3 regions of the Marinobacter sp. 1-3A genome follow, and region 3 is predicted to be linked to each of the others. Evidence: predicted binding sites of a transcription regulator. Region 3 holds the regulator's gene; each other region holds the start of a gene.
What was found. Region 3 encodes sigma-54, which starts transcription at its own class of promoters, with help from an activator protein. Its sites were predicted from a motif close to ANTGGCATNNANNTTGCTNT; they were not measured.

Region 1: flgA (flagellar basal body P-ring formation chaperone FlgA) is a predicted target of sigma-54. The motif match lies at 3,703-3,722, and genes of this name have one in related genera.
Region 2: FE848_RS00715 (PEP-CTERM sorting domain-containing protein) is a predicted target of sigma-54. The motif match lies at 4,236-4,255, and genes of this name have one in related genera.

What each region holds. Positions count from the first base shown of each region.
Region 1 covers NZ_VCGZ01000012.1:3,019-9,233, forward strand. Annotated here, with positions in the region: gene FE848_RS16415 (hydrolase) at 1-42, shown strand, start outside; gene FE848_RS16420 (cupin domain-containing protein) at 69-737, shown strand; gene FE848_RS16425 (MFS transporter) at 685-1,875, opposite strand; gene FE848_RS16430 (CheR family methyltransferase) at 1,879-2,706, opposite strand; gene FE848_RS16435 (chemotaxis protein CheV) at 2,746-3,675, opposite strand; gene flgA (flagellar basal body P-ring formation chaperone FlgA) at 3,900-4,601, shown strand; gene flgM (flagellar biosynthesis anti-sigma factor FlgM) at 4,800-5,126, shown strand; gene FE848_RS16450 (flagella synthesis protein FlgN) at 5,134-5,604, shown strand; gene FE848_RS16455 (pilus assembly protein PilB) at 5,605-6,215, opposite strand, start outside.
Region 2 covers NZ_VCGZ01000001.1:156,556-162,770, reverse strand. Annotated here, with positions in the region: gene FE848_RS00730 (hypothetical protein) at 1-220, opposite strand, end outside; gene FE848_RS00725 (lipopolysaccharide biosynthesis protein) at 320-1,768, opposite strand; gene FE848_RS00720 (exosortase/archaeosortase family protein) at 1,765-3,201, opposite strand; gene FE848_RS00715 (PEP-CTERM sorting domain-containing protein) at 3,320-4,087, opposite strand; cyclic di-GMP riboswitch class I at 4,128-4,210, opposite strand; gene FE848_RS00710 (tetratricopeptide repeat protein) at 4,402-6,215, opposite strand, start outside.
Region 3 covers NZ_VCGZ01000005.1:31,135-37,349, forward strand. Annotated here, with positions in the region: gene lptB (LPS export ABC transporter ATP-binding protein) at 1-642, shown strand, start outside; gene FE848_RS09225 (RNA polymerase factor sigma-54) at 817-2,352, shown strand; gene hpf (ribosome hibernation promoting factor) at 2,446-2,754, shown strand; gene ptsN (PTS IIA-like nitrogen regulatory protein PtsN) at 2,839-3,309, shown strand; gene rapZ (RNase adapter RapZ) at 3,339-4,223, shown strand; gene FE848_RS09245 (HPr family phosphocarrier protein) at 4,230-4,499, shown strand; gene mgtE (magnesium transporter) at 4,614-5,975, shown strand; gene yjgA (ribosome biogenesis factor YjgA) at 6,001-6,215, shown strand, end outside.

The DNA.
Region 1 (6,215 bases), on a different contig from region 3:
AAGCACCCCGCCTTCCGTGATATTCAGATGTTAATCAAGTAACTCGATAGTTCTCGAAGAGGCACATAATGCTGAACATGGATTTTGACCGCAGGGTGGTCATCCACACAAACGAACAGGAATGGCTTGCCAGCCCTGCCAGCGGCGTTGTCAGAAAGCCGTTAGCAAGGGAGGAAGCCGAGCGAGGCCATGCTACCAGCATTGTTCGCTATGAGCCTGGCGCCTCATTCAGCCGGCATGAACACCCTCTCGGCGAAGAAATCCTGGTGTTGGAAGGTGTATTTTCGGACGAAAATGGTGATTACCCTGCCGGCACCTACTTGAGAAACCCGCCCGGAAGCGGGCACGCCCCGTTCAGCAAGCCTGGCTGTACTTTACTGGTAAAGCTGCACCAGTTTGATGAACGAGACCTCAGCACCGTGCGAGTCGACACCAGCAATACCGACTGGTTACCCGGGATCGGTGGCCTTGAAGTAATGCCGCTGCATGAATTTGAGCACGAGCATGTAGCGCTGGTGAAATGGCCCGCCAATGAAATATTTCAGCCTCACCGACACTTCGGAGGCGAAGAAATATTCGTTCTTTCAGGTGAGTTTTGTGACGAGTACGGGCGCTATCCTGAAGGTACATGGATAAGGAGCCCGCACTTGAGCCAGCACCACCCGTTTGTGGAGCAAGAGACGGTTATCTGGGTAAAGACCGGCCACCTGCCCCTCGAGTTAACCAGAACACCATAAGCAGCCCGTGGATGACCAGGAAGGGTACAGCGACCATGACGAGCGCAGACCAGCCAACCCATGACAGTATTACCCCGGCCGACAAGGCCGCTGTGGCCTGGGAGCCGAACACGAACACATCGTTGAGGCCCTGAACCCTGAACCGTTCCGCATCTGTATAGCCACGCGGCAACAATGTGGTGCCGCCCACAAACAGAAAGTTCCAGCCAATACCCAGCAACACCAGCGCCGAAAGATAATGGTGAAATTCGATACCGCTGGCAGCCAGAACAATGCACCCAAGATAAGCAAGAAGCCCGGCCACCATCATAAGGGGTATACCGACAACCCGTGTAAGCCAGCCACTGATGAGCGATGGCAAATACATGGCCATGATGTGCAGCTGGATAACACGCTTGGCATCATCCAGATCATGCCCCGCCATTTCCGTCATGCTGAGTGGCGTTGCCGTCATGATAAAGCTCATCACGGCATAGCCGATCGCAGCGCCGCTGATGGCCACCCAGATCAGCGGGTTGGCGAGAATTTTTTTCATTGGCCGGCCGCCGCCGCTCGCGTGAGCAGCCCTTACCAACTCACTCTTCGCCCGATAACCCAGCCCCAGTATTACAAGCGCTGCAAACTGGACAGCCGCCAGCGCAAGCCAGCTTGTGAGAAACGGATGATCTGTTCCCGCCCCACTGCCTAGTGCCGCAATCTCAGGCCCAAGCCAGGCAGCAATGAGACCGCCAAGCAACACTCGCGAAGCAGCTGACCCAGCCATGCTGGGAGGCACTGATTCCATCGCAGCAAAGCGATACTGATGCACCACTGCCAGCCCGGTTCCACCAACCACTGCCGCCAGACAAAGCAATGGGAACAGGGCCAACCACGAAGCCAGGGCGCCAAGAATGCCCGCCAGCATCCCCATAGAGGTTCCAAACAGCATTACCTGCTTGCGCCCCAGCCGCTCCATCAACCAGGTAGCAGGCTTGATTGCAAGTACAGTGCCCACCACCACCAATCCGACAGGCAGCGTTGCGTATTCCGCGGCCGGCGCCAACAGACGCCCCTGGATGCTTCCTATAAACACAATAAAAGGCGCTGTGCACATGGCCAGCGCCTGGGCAGCTACCAGCACCCATACGTTGAAAGGCATTGCTTATTTTTTCCTGTAAATGATTCCGGGGTGACACTGAACCATTTCGTAAAGGTCCGGCAAGCCATTAAGCGACTCTGATGCGCCCAAAATCAGATAGCCTCCGGGATTGAGGGTGGCGTGGATACGGGTGAGAATATCCTTCTTGTGGGCTGCAGAGAAATAGATCAACACGTTGCGGCACATGACAATGTCGAACTTGCCCAGCATATAGCGCTCGAGGAGGTTAAGCTCCTTGAACTCCACCATGCTTTTGATTTCGGGCCGAATCTGCCAGCCGCCATTTGCAGAAGGTGTAAAAAATTCTCTCTGACGTTCAGGTGACAAGCCCCTGCCAATAGCGATCATCTCGTACTCACCTCGGCGGGCGACTTCAAGCACGCTTTTGGATATATCCGTCGCAGTTACCTTAACATTGCGTAGTTTGCCGGGCTTCTGGCGCCGAAACTCATCCACAATCATACCAACCGAGTATGGCTCCTGACCCGTCGAACAGGCAGCTGACCAAATTCGCAATGGGGTCGCAGGCGAGCGCTCGGCAAACTCAGGGAGCAGTTTTTCCTGGAGAATACGGAAAGGATGATTATCACGGAACCACAGGGTTTCGTTGGTGGTCATTGCATCGATCACCACCTCTCTGAGGCTTGCCCTGCCAGATTTTTTCAAAAGCCCAAGCAGATCACCCAGAGAATTCAGATCGTTTTCTTCCAATATCCGCCGCAAACGGCTTTTCACTAGGTACTGCTTGTTTTCGCCCAGCAAAATACCACACGCATCCTGCAGGAACGATTTGAAGGCTTCATATTCCTGTGGGGTAATTTCTGCTTTCATTGGATCTCAGTTCTGTATGAATTTCCTGCCGAAAAAGCGTCAGCTCTGGTCTAACACTTCCATGATCCGTTCAGCCAGCTCATCCGGACTGAACTTTGCCATAAAATCATCAGCACCGACTTTCTTCACCATCGCCTTGTTAAACACACCGCTCAGTGAAGTATGGAGCATAACAAACAGCCCACTGAGTGCGGGATCACTCTTGATTCGCGTGACCAGTGTATACCCGTCCATTTCGGGCATTTCCACATCCGAGATAATCAATGAAAAATGATCGGTTGCCTTTGAGCCATCCGCCGTCACTTCCTTGAGGTATTCGAGCGCCTGTTTCCCATCGTTCCGCAATATTACTTCCATGCCAATGGCTGTAAGACAGCGCTCTATTTGCCGGCGTGCAACCGAAGAGTCATCCACCACCAGAACTGGCAGATGCCCCGTCACTCTTTCCGCACTTTTACTCCGAACTGCTTCAGTCACATCATCGCTAATCGGAGAAACTTCGGAAAGAATCTTCTCTACATCTATGATTTCCGCCAACTTGTCATCAATTTTAGTGACAGCTGTAAGATAGATATCCTTACCCGCCCCCTTAGGAGGAGGAAGAATGTCTTCCCAATTCATATTCAGGATCCGATCGACGCCCGTAACCAAAAAACCCTGGGTCTTTCGGTTGTACTCAGTGATGATCACAAAACTATTGGGCAACTCCTCCTGAGGAATACCCGGCAGGCCAATAGCCATACTCAGATCAATAACCGGAATGGTTTCACCCCGAGTATGTGCCACACCACGAACCACCGCACGGCTGTTAGGCATGGAATACAGCTTGGGGCACTGCAGCACTTCCTTCACCTTAAAGACATTGATGCCGTATATCTGACGCCCACGTAAACGGAAAAGCAGGAGCTCAAGACGGTTTTGTCCGACCAGCTGCGTGCGCTGATTTACACTATCCAATACCCCTGCCATCGCAGTCTCCCCTGGCCAGTAATTAGCACCGGCATACATTTTGCTTTCTATCCAGTAATTAGCACCGGCATACATTTTGCTTTCTATTACGTTAAGTTGTCAGGACGACGCGATAACGTCGCCTGAAAGCGGTCAGGCCTGTTTAACGGCCAGAACGCCGCAATCCTTAGGTATTTTCAGTAGCATTTGCCGTATTACTGACAGCATAGGACAAACCAGCAGATATGCGCACCCAGCTTTTAGTATGGATCATGCTCGCAGCGACATTCGCCAACCAAGTGCAGGCAAGAACAACCGCCGACGAGATTCGCGAAGCAACAGCAGCATTCCTTGAGACCTTTGCCGCAACCCAGACCGAAAGAGGCTACAAAGTTGCCTTTGAGACCGGCAACATTGACAACAGGCTTGCATTAGCCGCCTGCTCTGACGATCTGGATATAGAGTTCACAGGTGATCCATGGAAAAGTGAACACCCGTCAGTTCAGATAGCTTGCGCCGGCGATCGCCCGTGGCGAATGTTTGTAACGACCACGGTATCCATCAGTGGCCCTGCCCTGGTCGCTGCCCGCCCGCTCGGAAGAGGTGAACGCGTAACAGGCAACATGCTTGAAACCCGCGATGTTGTGCTTAACGCCAGCCGACGGGGAATAATAACTGATTCACAGATGATTGAGGGCATGATTATACGCCGGCCCGTAAACGCCGGCTCGGTACTCACTCCTGATCTTCTGGACGCACCAATCGCTGTCAGCCGCGGCGATCATGTTATTATTACCGCCCGCCGGGGGCCCTTTTCAGTGCGCTCCCGCGGTAAGGCTCTGGCCAGTGCGTCGGTGGGTGAGCAAGTACTTGTGGAAAACCTTGGCTCAGCCCGCACGGTAAAGGCGAATGTAACCGCTCCCGGGCATGTTGAAGTGCCGATGTGACATGCTCACGGCAACCCCCTTCCGGCGGCAAAAACATGCCGGCGGAGCACCCCGCCCAAGGCGGGATCAGGTTTGTGACAAAATGTTAACAAGATTTGATAATTTGCCCCTAAAGTATGCCAGCCACTAGCCGTTAAGTGGATATAAACCAGAGTCAGCCCACAACATGTGTGGCGTCACCGTAAAGCAGGTATTGATATGTCAGTTGACTTAAATGGAATTGGCCAAGGCCAGGTCAACACCCAGAGAACCACGGCCGACAAGTCCGCTAATGCTCAGAGCGCCAAGCAAGCAGCCCCCGAGCAGGCAAATGCCAAGGCTCAGAGTGCCCGCGGCGAAAACGTAAACCTGAGCAGCCAGGCCCGAAACCTCAAGCAGCTGGAGCAAAAGCTGGGGGATTATCCTGAAATGGATGACGAGCGAATCGAGCAAATTCGTTCAGCCTTGGAAAACGGCACCTATAAAATTGATGCAGAAAAACTGGCCCAAAAAATGCTTGATATGGATGAAAGCATTTTTGGGTGAGTAAATCATGGCTGCAATTGATGATCTGAAGAATCTCCTTTCGCTGGATATCCGTCAGCTTGAAACCTTGGCGGATATCCTGAAGAACGAAAAAACTTGCCTGTCCGGCTCTGATACAAAAGCACTCGATACTCTGACGCGAGAAAAAAACGCGGTCTTGGGGGAAATTCGAGAACGTGCCAAGCAAAAAATCCGCACGCTTGTGGCAATGGGGTTTCGACCAGACTCTGGCGACCCCTCCCGCTTTATTCGCAGTGCCGGACTTGATGAGCTTTACGCCCTTTGGCAAGAAGCCGATTCAAAGCTTCGGGAATGCCATGTTCTCAATGAGAATAACGGGCGTATCATAAACCATCTTCAAAAACGCCTTACCCGGCTTACAGACATATTCCGGGGCGCCTCAGGCCAGCAAAAACTATATGGTGCAAAGGGCCAGCAAACAACCGTATCAAGCCGAACTGTGCTTGCCAGCGCCTGATTATCTCGTATAGATAGTCATTCTGGAATCGGGGTGAAAGCTGATGTCCTGAATACTGACGTTGCCCATGGATGGGCTACCCCCACCCCTGACCCGAATGTTGTCCATGCGGATCTCCTCAATTCGCTCAGGGAATGCCATGGATACCCGGCCATTCTCTGCCACCGTGTAACGTGGCTCCCCTTCACGATAATGAACTCCGGTGATCGTAAGGTCTGAATCCAGAACATTAAGTACCGGGAAAAACACATTGGCTGTGAGCTTCATGCCTTCTATGACATCCGGCTCCACTTGGCCGGCACCCTCGTCGGAACCAGAGCCGCCAGCCATACTGCTGACAATATCAACCCGATCAAACAAAGAGCTGTTGCCTTGTCCCGCAACTGCCGACAGCTCATCCTCTGTCAGCGGCGACATTCCAGCCGCATCAAATAGCTGACCGGCTTCTGCCACCTGAGCGGCATTGGCGTTATTACTCGCTGCAAATGTAACCAAAGGCTGAAATGGTAGTGTTGCCATGGTGACCATTGCGGCAGCGCTACGATAACGGGACTGGTGCTTCAACACACGGCCGAGTTCTTTCTCGGTTATCCAGCCTGCCGTGATGAACA
Region 2 (6,215 bases), on a different contig from region 3:
TCAAATCTACCAAAGTGCTGGCATGGACCCAGCGTATGCTGCCGTCTGGCCAATGGGCAAGGGGCTGTAGCTGCACGGTAAGAGGCTTGTCACCATCCATCAGTGCGAGTTGCTGTGCACTTCTCACGGTGCCTTTAGGCAGAGGGATGCCTAGGCCAACAGGCTCTTTAATACGAGCCGTACCGTTTTGTTCCCTTATTTGAATGGCTACTTTTTCCATAAGCTTGCCTACTGCTTAACTCCCTGTTTGATGCCTAGAATAATCTGCCCGCGAAGTAACATAAAGCCCCATTTTGCTGGTGCAGAAACTTGTTCCCACTCATTTACCGCGCGCCTGATTCACGAGATAGTGGAGTTGCCCCCACTCTTCGGTTCCTCTGAGTAAAGCCAGCCCAGTAATACCTGTAACGAGTGCCGCGATTGTGACATGCAGGGTGCCTAAGGCTAAAAACTGCACCAGGAAGTGACTGCCGGAAAGGTCTATTGATCGAACTACCAAAATCGCTAGCGATGTTCCTGCAAGTGTGGGAATGCACAGGAACAAAAGTTTAGCGGACGAGAACCCGGTTTGTTGTTCCAGAATAAGTAACAGTGCAATCGTGGTTGCGACAGCCAGCCAGCCCCGGGCCCACGCCATGATTTCCAAGCCTCCTGTGGCGGTTAGCCAGAGAACAGCGACAATAATGGCAGTTGAGGCCGCATCAAACCAAAAGAGCATCTTTACTCGCCCTTGAGCGATGATTGCATCGCTGATCAGCGCAAAAAGACAGAAGGTGAAGAAAAATAATCCGAAGGGTTCCAGTAAGGGAGCGAATTCATTCCAGTCCGGCCCCAGCAGAACTCGAATGATGAGTTCCGGGTACAGCATTATGAAGGCGGTGATTGGGGTGAGCACGGTTATCATAAGCGCAAGGCTCAGCCGTATACGGTAGGCAAGTGCCTGCCTGTCTGCTTTGCTTTCTGATATGGCAGCGAGCAACGGTTCACTCATAGGGATGATGGCTGACAACGCTGGCAGGAGGCTGACTTCGCGTACCAGGTTGTATCCTCCTAGTTGGGCGGTGCCAAACAGGCGTGAAACCATCAGGTTATCTATTTGGGATCTGGTAAAGCCAACGATTCCACGTAGCAATAGCCATTGGGAAAACTGCCACTGCTGGCGAAAGTGAATGAGAGTCCAGCGGGGCCGGAAGTCATGAACGCGATACGACCCTATGGTGAAGATCAGCCCGGATACAACAGTGCCCGATATGATTGCCCAGTGGTTTGGGCTGCTGAAAGCCCAGCCAATCACAACCATAAACGACAGTCCTTTTTGCCAAAGGGTGAGCTTAAAGATTGGCCGGTAGTTTATTTCCCGTGCTAACAACATCATCCCAGGGCTTTTCAGGGCTCTGAGCGGCAGGGTGATTGCGGCAACGGCCAATGCTGTTGAAAGCTCCGGGGTGTCAAAGAAATCGGCTAGAAAGGGTGCCAAAATGAGGATTAACACGAACATGGTGGACTTGATAACTATGTCCATGCTCCATGCTGTGTTGAGGTCTGCCTCGGTGACATCGGTTTTTTGAATAATGTACTGCTGGTTTCCGATCTCTACCAACAATTCGAAGAACTGCAGCGCAATGATAACGAGGGCGACAACGCCGAAGTGCTCGGGTAGCAGTAGGCGAGCGAGGATTAGAGTGCTGATTATGCCGAGGCCGCGTTGTACCAGTTGCATGCCTAGTAATAGGCCAGCGCTTTTGAGCACTCTTAAACTAGTTGTCATTGCTTGCTTTGTGTCAGGCGACTATCGATAAGCGGCATTTGGTGATCCAGGTTCGCAATCGCTCTGTCGCACTCTGTTTGCCCACACTCTGCCTGCAATGTCACAAGGGCAAACCGCTGTTCTCCTTTCAGCATTGCTAAAACCTGTAATAGCTTTGCCTCGCTGTATGTCCAGGCTCGATATGAACCAACCTGATACCACTGCCCAACAATAACTTGCTTCCTGTTGAGGATATTCCGAACGCGCACTAGCCCTGGGCCGTAGGTTTCCTGAATCTGCCAGAGTGAGTGGTCGAATGGTGGTCGCAAGTAGGGCACAAGCTTTTCTTCAGCGGTGGTTTTCTGGCTTTGGGCGAGGGACACCCACACTCCGTCGGAGCTCCAAACCTGCTGAGTAAGCGTGCTTGGCAGTGTGAGCGGTATTGGCATGTTTTCGGCACTTGCCGGTGTGGCGCTGGGCAGTTCAAGCATCCAGGGGGAAACCGCTACATTTGACGGCTGCGTGATGGCAAGCGCGATGGGGCCCAATACTATGGCGGCAATAACGGCTGCGATGCCGATTTTTTTGTAGCCTGATTTCGCTTTGGCACCTGCCGATTCTGGGTTTCTTTTGCGTACAGGCGAGAAATAAAGCGCCGGCAAAACGAATAATCCGTACACAACCCAGCCCATGGTTTCATGGTCGGTAAGCATGTCGCTTTGCATGTCGGTTTCGTAGGCAACCACAACTAGAATCGTAATGCGTACCCAATTCGCGATCAGGGCGAGTGTCATGGCTATCAGCAGGGTGATGAGCCAATCGCGCCAGCGATAGTCGTTAAGAATGGAGGTCATCATTGCCAGTAATATGGAAATTGCAAAATACCGTATGCCGGAACAGCCGTCGGCAATGAGAAGGCGGCCGTAGGGTAGCGTGATGCTGTTGCCTTCGATAAGGGCTGTCATCCCAAACCAGCTAACCCAGGTTCCTACCACTATGCTGGCGAGGTCTACCAGTGCGGGAACCATATCTGCCCATACAGGCAAAGAAAGCGATAAAAGTAAAACGTAGGGGAGGAAACTAAGGGTTCGTGCCAGCCCGAGAAGTGCCCAGGCAGTTGCTATTACGCCAGCTGGGAGCATCAGGTAGGCAAGAGTGTCGATTCGAACCAGTTCGAGCAGTGCCCATGTTAATGCTGTTACAACCAGCAGTATGGCCCCTATAAGATGATAGGGCTTGAGCTGTGTGTTGTTGGTTGCGCTTTTGGGCGGGTGGATTAGTAGTAGCCCGATAAAAATCAGGGCAGTAGCCAAGCCATGGGCGAGAACTTGCTCGAATTCCAGCCATGCTTGTGCGAGCCGGATCCAGGTCGGATAAAAAACAAGCACCGCAATAGCGGTAACGACCAGGTAAGGCCTGGAAAGAGGTAGGTTGTCTAATGTCTTCCTTAACATCGTTTCTCCGCCGCACTACTAACCAATCGACAGGATACTGTGTATAGCAGTTACATAAAACTCAAATTCAAAACAAAAAAAAGCCAGCCGAAGCTGGCTTTTCATTACTCAACCGAAATCAGGCTTTCTGACGACGGCGAGCTGCACCAAGTCCTGCAAGGCCAAGGCCGAGGAGGGCCAGGGTGCCGGGCTCTGGTACTACCGATACAGACTCAACCAGTACAACGAAGTCTGAGTAATCATAGTCTGAATTAGGGAACGCCAAGTCTTCCCAAGCCAGGATGAACTCGCCATACGTGAAGTCTTTGTAGTTGTTGCCGCCGTTAATGTCCATTCTTACGGAGTCGTTACCGGCATATGCAACCATGTGGTCAGAAGTACCATTCTGGCCTACGTCTGAGTTCTTGGAGGCCTCAGAGTAAAAAATGCCATTACCTGAATCGAGGTAATAACCGAAGTTTGATGAAGAGAACACAGTGGTAGTTGCTGGGCCACCGAGAGCATATGCGCTAAAGGTGCCAGCTGGATCTTCTACTGTGAGCCCGAAGCTCTGCGGCAGGGTGCATCCTTGAGCTGAGCCGCAAGCGCTGCCATCGTAAATTTGGAGGGTTTTGCTAACATCGTTGACATCGTAGATGCCAAATTTTGCCTGATTTGCAAAACCGGCAAATTCGAACATCAACCTGTTAACAGAAGCATTGGACGTTGAAATGTTCCAAACTTCATCAGGTGCAAGTTGCGCAGTGTTTACATCGTAAAAGTTGCCGCCTTCGGTCAACGCGTTCAAGCCATTTTGCAGGCTGTTGCCATTTATTACAGTACCGGCGCTAGCAGACGCTGCAAAAGCGGCCAATGAAAGCGCAAGCAAGGTTTTTTTGAGTTTCATAATATTTCTCCGGTTGTCTAGCTCTAATTCCATATAGTTTGCTTGCAACCAGGCTGTCTCTTATTGCTTTAGAGATCCTTGGCTTTCCGTCCCACCCTCACAGGTGGTTTGGCATACGACCGGTAGTACCCGATCCTATGGATAATACAAAGCGATTCGCGTGCCAAGTTTTCAATACGCTGATATATATAGATATTTATTGAGCTCTGGATGTGACATGTAAAAAAAATCGACGAGCGTATAAAAAAAGGACTGAGACGCTAATGCCTCAGGCCTTTTGTGTATTCGAACCCGACAGGGCTTGTCGAGGTTCTTTACATGGCTTTTTTAACAGCCTCTAGATGCTCTTCAATCTCGGCATTACCTGGTGCGAGATCCAGTGCTTTTTCTATCACTGCTTTCGCTTCTGTCTGTTGACCAGACAGGTGCAGGATCCAGCCATAGGTGTCCAATACAGCTGGGCTGTTCGGTGCGAGCTCGCTTGCTTGTTTCGCCAGATTGAGTGCACGCTTGGGGTTTTCTTCGCGAAGCGTCCAGGCAAGGTTGTTGAGCGCAGTTACGCTGTTCGGTTGTTTGGCTATCACCTGTTCATAGTGACTTACAGCAGCCGTCTCCTGACCATTGGTCAATAGCCAGTCGGCTCTTGCCATGTGTGCGGCAAGGCTTTGTGGTGCTTCCTGTACCCAGTTTTGGGTTAAGCCATCCATTGAGTCTGGTGCGCTCGCTTGGGCAAGCACAATGAGGGAGGGCATCAGGCTTGGATTTTTGGTGGCCTGCCATCTTTCTGAAAGATAGGCGTACGCACCTTCAGGGCCCTTTTGTTGTTGCAAGAGCCTGGTACGCGACAGGATGGTTGCGGGTAGTTCGCCGTGAATTTTTTCGACGCCATCCAGAGCACTAAAGGCATCGTCTAGTTTGCCTTCCATCTGTGCGATGCCTGCGGGCAAGAGTGCAAAACCGATGTTTTCCGGCTCAAGGGCTATGGCTTCGGCAGCTTTTGCCCGGGCTTTTGTCCAGTCCTTTTTGTCGGCTGCAGCCTTTGCTTCGGCCAGTAGCAGTTGGCCGTGGGCGCGTTGTACAGTTATGGAATCGCTGTCTTTCCATTGCGACAGAGTGGCTCTGGCGGATGCCAGTTCGCCTTGGGTGATGGCGATCAGTGCGGCGAGTGTGTCTGTGTTCTGTTTAAGCTCAGGGTGCGCTTTGGCGACATCGGCTAACCATGTTTTAGCCTCGGGTACAGTGTGGTCTTGCATGTAGATCTGGCCGGCTTGCTGCAGCGGGCGGATGGCATCTGGTGTGATGGTGGCAGCATCTACCAGTAAATCAACGGCATCACTGCGTTTGCCGGTTTGGGCATAGAGGCTTGCAAGTGCAACTTTCGGAGCCTGTAGCTCGGGGCTTTCTTTTGTTAGCTTTTCGAGGCGTGCTATTGCTGCACTGGGGTTTCCAAGCCGTGCGTCGGCAAGGCTTGCCAGCAGAATTGCCCGGGGTTGGTCTCCATAGCCGTTAAGCAGTGAGTCGCGGATTTCTGCGGCTTCCTGCTGTTCACCCTGCTGGATCAATACGTTCAGGTAGGTGCTGGTGGTAGACCAATCTGAGGGGTCGGAGGTGAATGCCATGCGCAATTGGCCAAGGGCCTGCTCGGGTTGGTCGTTTTGCAGGTAATGCCTTGCGAGGGCCAACCGCAACCTTACGCGCCCGGGCTCGTTTCCAACAGCTTTACTGAGGCTTGCGATACCAGCGTTCTCGTGGCCGGGCAGGCTGAGAGCAAGAATACCGTGCATGGCCAGCAGCTCGTTATCATTCGGGCGAGCCTCTATGGCACGGGTTAAGGTTGCAAGTGCATCTTCTCTATCGCCGGTATCAATCTGGGCCATGGTGGCCGCCCGTATGAATTGTACGGGGGTTGTTTCCGGGTCGAGGTTTTCTTTAAGTAGCTGGGCGCCTTCATCAAGATCGCCGGTGCCAGCGGATATGGCACCTAACATCAGGGCGACCTGCTCATTTTCAGGATCAAGCTTCAGGGTATCGCGAAGTATGGCTTTGGCTTCCTCAAAATTGCCTTCTTTGAGTGCAGCAACAGCGGCTTCGGCTTGTTCACGTGCGCCAGTGTTGATGTTTTCTGCCA
Region 3 (6,215 bases):
GGTGAAATCGTTGGCCTTCTGGGGCCAAACGGAGCTGGCAAAACCACCTGTTTTTACATGATAGTCGGGCTGGTGAACGCAGATAATGGCCGTATCACCATCGATAGCCAGGACATCACCTCCCTACCCATGCATGGTCGGGCGCGCAAAGGCATTGGTTACCTGCCTCAGGAGGCTTCCGTGTTCCGCAAACTATCAGTGCGCGACAATATCATGGCAATTCTGGAAACCCGCAAGAACCTGAGCCGAGCCGAGCGTCTGGATAAAGTTGAGCAACTGCTGGAAGAGTTCCATATCACCCACATCCGTGACAGCGTGGGCATGGCTCTTTCTGGAGGGGAAAGGCGCCGGGTGGAGATTGCCCGCGCCCTGGCCATGGAGCCCGCCTTCATTCTTCTGGACGAGCCCTTTGCCGGAGTAGACCCCATTTCTGTCAGCGATATCAAACAGATTATCCGCCATCTCCGGGACAAGGGCATTGGTGTGCTGATCACCGACCACAACGTGCGGGAAACTCTGGATATCTGCGAGAACGCTTACATCGTATCTGGCGGGCACATTATTGCTTCTGGAAATGCCGAAACCATCCTGGCCAACCAGCAAGTAAAAGAGGTTTATCTTGGCAACGAATTCCGACTCTAAGCCATGTTTTCGGTATGACGGCATGCCCGCTCGATTGTTTTGCTGACCCGGAGCAAGTAAACTCGGCAGAGAACTTGCTAGGATAACTTTTAATGGCGGCAAGTGGCCGACACATAAAGAATTTTTAGCCGTAGCAAGAAATTCAGAGCGGGTATAAGTGACGGATCCTGAGCGATGGTTATGAAAGCCTCATTACAATTAAAGCTGGGTCAAAGCCTGACCATGACGCCCCAGCTGCAACAGGCGATCAGGCTTCTACAGCTATCAACCCTCGACCTCCAGCAGGAAATCCAGCAAGCGCTGGAATCCAATCCACTGCTGGAATCCCAGGATGATGACGATCAGATCGACACATCCACTGCGGATAACGAGCAGGACAAGGACAACACCTCAAACGACACCAGTTCAGAGACAGCCCCCGATTCATCCAGTTCTGACTGGGATGAAAGCGAGAACGGCCCCGACTGGCAAACCGAAAATGAAATACCCGACACGATTCCTGACGACCTGCCCGTAGATACCGCGTGGGACGACATCTATCAGTCCGCCCCTGCTCCGGCAGCGCGCAACGAAGACGAAAGCGACCACGATTTCGAGACCCGCAATTCCCCTAGTGAAACCCTTCGGGACCATCTTGAGTGGCAATTGAACCTCACTCCCTTTGGCGAGCGGGATCAGGCCATTGCTCACGCTCTTATGGACGCCGTAGACGAGCAGGGCTACCTCACAAGCCCTTTGGAAGAGATCTACAGCGGCCTGACGAACGATACGGATGACGACCCCCTGGAGATGGACGAAGTCGAAGCAGTGCTGCGCCGGCTGCAGTTCTTCGATCCTCCCGGGGTGTTTGCGCGAGATCTCCAGGATTGCCTGCTGATTCAACTCAACCAATTGCCACCAGAGACACCCTGGCTTGCCCAGGCAAAGCTGGTAATCACACATTATATAAACCTGCTGGGCAACCGTGATTACGCCCAGCTGCTTCGCCGCAGCCGCCTTAAGGAAGACCAGTTGCGCGATGTGCTGGCACTTATTACCAGCCTCAACCCGCGCCCCGGTGACATCATTGATCGCACAGAGCCGGACTACGTGATTCCCGATGTTATCGTGCGCAAACACAATGACCGCTGGCGTGTTGAGCTAAATCCGGAAATTGCGCCGCGCATACGCGTGAATGCCAGCTATGCTTCATTAATAAAACGTGCGGATAGCAGCGCAGACAACACCTATCTGCGCGACCAGCTTCAGGAGGCAAAATGGTTCATCAAGAGCCTCCAAAGCCGCAACGAAACACTGCTGAAGGTAGCAACCCGGATTGTTGAATATCAGCAGGGTTTTCTGGATCACGGTGAAGAAGCGATGAAACCGCTGATCCTGTCGGATATTGCCCAGCTTGTGGAAATGCACGAATCGACCATTTCCCGTGTGACTACGCAGAAATACATGCATACACCGAGGGGCGTTTTCGAGCTGAAATATTTTTTCTCCAGCCACGTCAGTACCGATGAGGGCGGAGAATGCTCATCAACAGCCATTCGGGCAATGATCAAAAAGCTCATTGCTGCAGAAACACCGAAAAAGCCGTTGAGTGATAACAAAATTGCAGCCATGCTGGGAGAAGAAGGAATCAAAGTGGCGCGACGCACTGTTGCAAAATACCGCGAAGCCATGAACATTCCGCCCTCAAATGAACGCAAGCGACTGGTTTAAATCCGGCGCAGCAAATGGTTTTCGCTGGTGCAGCCATGCGCCAGCACTCAGACCGGCTCCCTGAGCCGGAAAGGATGACAACAGGAGACGTCTATGCAACTCAACATTTCAGGCCGTCACGTAGAGCTGACACCCGCTCTGAAAGACTATGTAGCCGAGAAGTTTGAACGACTCGAGCGGCACTTCGACCACATCAGTAACTGCCAGGTAACATTGGAAGTAGATAAGGTTCGGCAGATTGCAGATGCGACGCTCCACGTGGTTGGTGGTGAGATTCACGCAAAGGCGGAAAATGAGGATATGTACGCAGCCATCGACGGACTCGTCGACAAGCTTGATCGTCAGATCCTCAAGCATAAAGAAAAGACTGTAGACAGGATGCAGGGACACACCGCCCGCTAGGCGAGTGTTTTCAGGCATGTCATCTAATCAAGCTGCGACGCGAACTACGCGTCGCAGCTTTTTTCACGGAAGCGCGGTCGATTCATGAGCGACACAACTCTGACAATAGACAACATCCTTGTGCCGGAGCTGACTCTGTGCAATGTTCCCGCATCAAGTAAAAAGCGGGTTCTGGAGACCATTGCCGAGCAGATTCGGGAACACAACGATTCGGTCAACGAAAGTCAGATCTTCAATAATCTGATTGCCCGGGAGCGGCTTGGCAGCACTGGAATTGGCCAGGGGATAGCCATTCCCCATTGTCGCCTCGAAGGCCTTGAGCAGGTTATCGGCGTGCTGATGACTCTGGAAGAAGCTGTCGAATTCGACGCTATAGACAACCAGCCAGTGGACCTTCTGTTCGCACTTATTGTGCCCAAAGAAGCCACCAGCGAGCATCTTGAGCTGCTTAGCCAGCTCGCTGAAAAATTTAACGAGCGCTCATTCTGCGACGCTCTCCGACAGTGTGAAGATGCACAAACACTGTTCCAACGCATGACCGCCACAAGCGGCTGACATCCATTCGGGCAACAGGTTATTTCACTATGAAACTGATCATTGTCAGTGGCCGGTCAGGTTCCGGCAAGAGTACCGCTCTGCACGTACTGGAAGACCTGGGATACTACTGCATTGATAACCTGCCAATCGGGTTGCTGTTCCCCCTGACACGGGAAGCCGCAAACCAGCCAGCACCGGGGCGGCTGGATAAAATGGCCGTCAGCATTGATGCCCGAAACCTCTCTAGCGAGCTGGCCAATTTCGAAGAGATTCATCGCAAGCTCCGGCGAGATGATATTCAGGTTGAGGTTATCTACCTGGATGCCGATGAGCAGTCTCTCCTGCAACGGTTTCACGCCACCCGGCGCAAGCACCCCCTGAGCGACGACAAAACCTCCCTTAGAGAGGCTATCAGCAACGAAAAAGAGCTGCTTGAGCCACTTTCAAAACTCGCGGATTTGCACATCAACACCAAAGGGCTGTCGATGTATGAGCTACGGGACATGGTGAAGCAACGGGTTGCCGGCCGCAAAGACCAGGAACTCGCGCTACTTTTCCAGTCTTTCGGATTCAAGCACGGTGTGCCGCTGGACTCTGATTATGTATTCGATGTGCGCTGCCTGCCCAATCCCTACTGGGACCATAGTTTGCGCAAGTTTACCGGACTTGATCAGCCTGTTATCGAATTTCTCGAGGCTGAGCCTGACAGCAGCAAGATGGTAAACGATTTGATCGGGTTTCTGGAAAGCTGGATTCCATCTTTTGCGGACAGTAACCGCAGCTACATGACCATTTCTATTGGTTGCACCGGCGGCCAGCACCGCTCAGTGTATATCTGCGAACAGCTGGGGAGGCACTTCCGCAAATCCTGCAGCAATGTGCAGGTACGCCATGCCGAACTGCCTCACCTGCAGGCCCGGAAAGAGATCTGACCTGCTGTGATACGCCACCCCATTGTCATCATCAACAAGCTTGGACTTCATGCCCGCGCCACTGCCAAGCTGGTGGCCACGGCTTCGCAGTTCGACAGCTCCGTGAGAATCTGCGGCAAAGGGCGCGAAGTGGATGCCAAAAACATCATGCATGTAATGATGCTCGCTGCCAGCAAAGGCACAGAGGTTGAACTGGTGGCCGACGGCCCGGATGAAGAAAAAGCTATAGAAGCCCTCTCAGAATTGATCAATGACTATTTTGGCGAAGGCGAGTAAGCCACTCTTAATTGCCTCAACTGCCCATTTTTCCTGGCGTATCCCTGTAACTCTTTCTCACGTGCTGCGGCTAACTCCGTTATAATGCAGGCGTTTTCTGACTGCAGGTGATTCATGTCCGATATTCTGGAAAAAAGCCAAGCCCGCCAACGCCTCCGCTCACTGAGCGAAGCGCTGGACAGTGGTGCGCTGAAACAGGTTGCCCGTATTCTCAATGGTGGCCTTAGCCCCAGTGATATCGCGCACTTGCTTGAATCATCACCACCACGCCAGCGTGCCTTGCTCTGGAACCTGGTAGACAAACAGCTCGAAGGCGATGTTCTCCAGTACCTTAACGAGGACATACGCGCAGAGTATCTGAGCCGACTGAACGCCCAGGAACTGGCCGATATTATTGAGGACTTCGAGTCCGACGATCTCGCCGACCTTCTGCAACAACTGCCAGACAAGGTGATCCAGGAAGTTCTGGACACCATGGACGAGCAGGATCGCCAACGGGTTGAGGAAGTCCTGTCCTACCCGGAAGACACCGCCGGCGGCCTGATGAACACGGACACCATTACCGTGCGTCCTGATATCAGCATTGATGTGGTATTGCGTTATCTGCGTCGGCACCGGGCGCTGCCCCCGATGACCGACAGCCTGATTGTAGTGAGCCGGCGCGATGAATTTATCGGGATGCTGCCAATAACCAAGATGCTTGTTTCAAACCAGGCGGCAACTGTTCGGGAGGTTATGGATACAGATATAGAGCCGATTCCCGTCGCGCTCTCAGATACCAAGGTGGCCACCCTGTTTGAACGTTACGACCTTATTTCTGCGCCGGTTGTAAACCAGGAAGGCCATCTACTGGGCCGGATCACCATCGATGACGTGGTAGATGTTATCCGTGAGGATGCAGATCATTCACTGATGAGTATGGCCGGTCTGGATGATGATGAAGACACCTTTGCTCCGGTCTGGAAAACCACACGGCGCAGGGCGATCTGGCTGGGCGTTAACCTGATCACGGCTTTCATCGCTTCTGGCGTTATTGGCCTGTTCGAAGACACCATCGAGAAGGTGGTTGCCCTGGCTGTGCTCATGCCCATAGTAGCCAGCATGGGCGGAATCGCTGGTAGCCAGACCCTCACCCTGGTTATCCGGGGCATGGCAGTCGGGCAGATCAGCGGGACCAATGTGGGCTGGTTGCTGAACCGGGAGTTTCTTTCCGGTATTCTCAACGGCATACTTTGGGCCGGCGTGGTAGCCGCCGCAGCAACCGCCTGGTTTCAGGATTTGTTAATAGGCGCCATTATTGCTGCTGCTCTGATTATTAACCTGGTTGCCGCCGCGCTGGTGGGTACCGTATTACCGCTGTTCCTGAAATCCCGTGACATCGACCCGGCACTGGCAGGCAGCGTTATACTGACAACCGTCACAGATGTGGTCGGTTTCATGTCATTTCTTGGCCTGGCGACTATTTTTTACGCGTGAACCGAAAAACCTGGATGAAAACATGATCGACGACCACGAAGACGAGGCTCCGCAATACTCGGGCCCAAGCAAGTCCCAACTCAAGCGGGAAATGCATGCGCTTCAGGGCATTGGCAAGCGCATGCTGGACCTGAGCAACGAACAGCTTGATACGCTAACCATTAGCGACACTCTGAGACGTGCCATTGAAGAGTCTCGCAGAATCAAGCAAAACGAAGCCAAGCGCCGCCACCTGCAGTA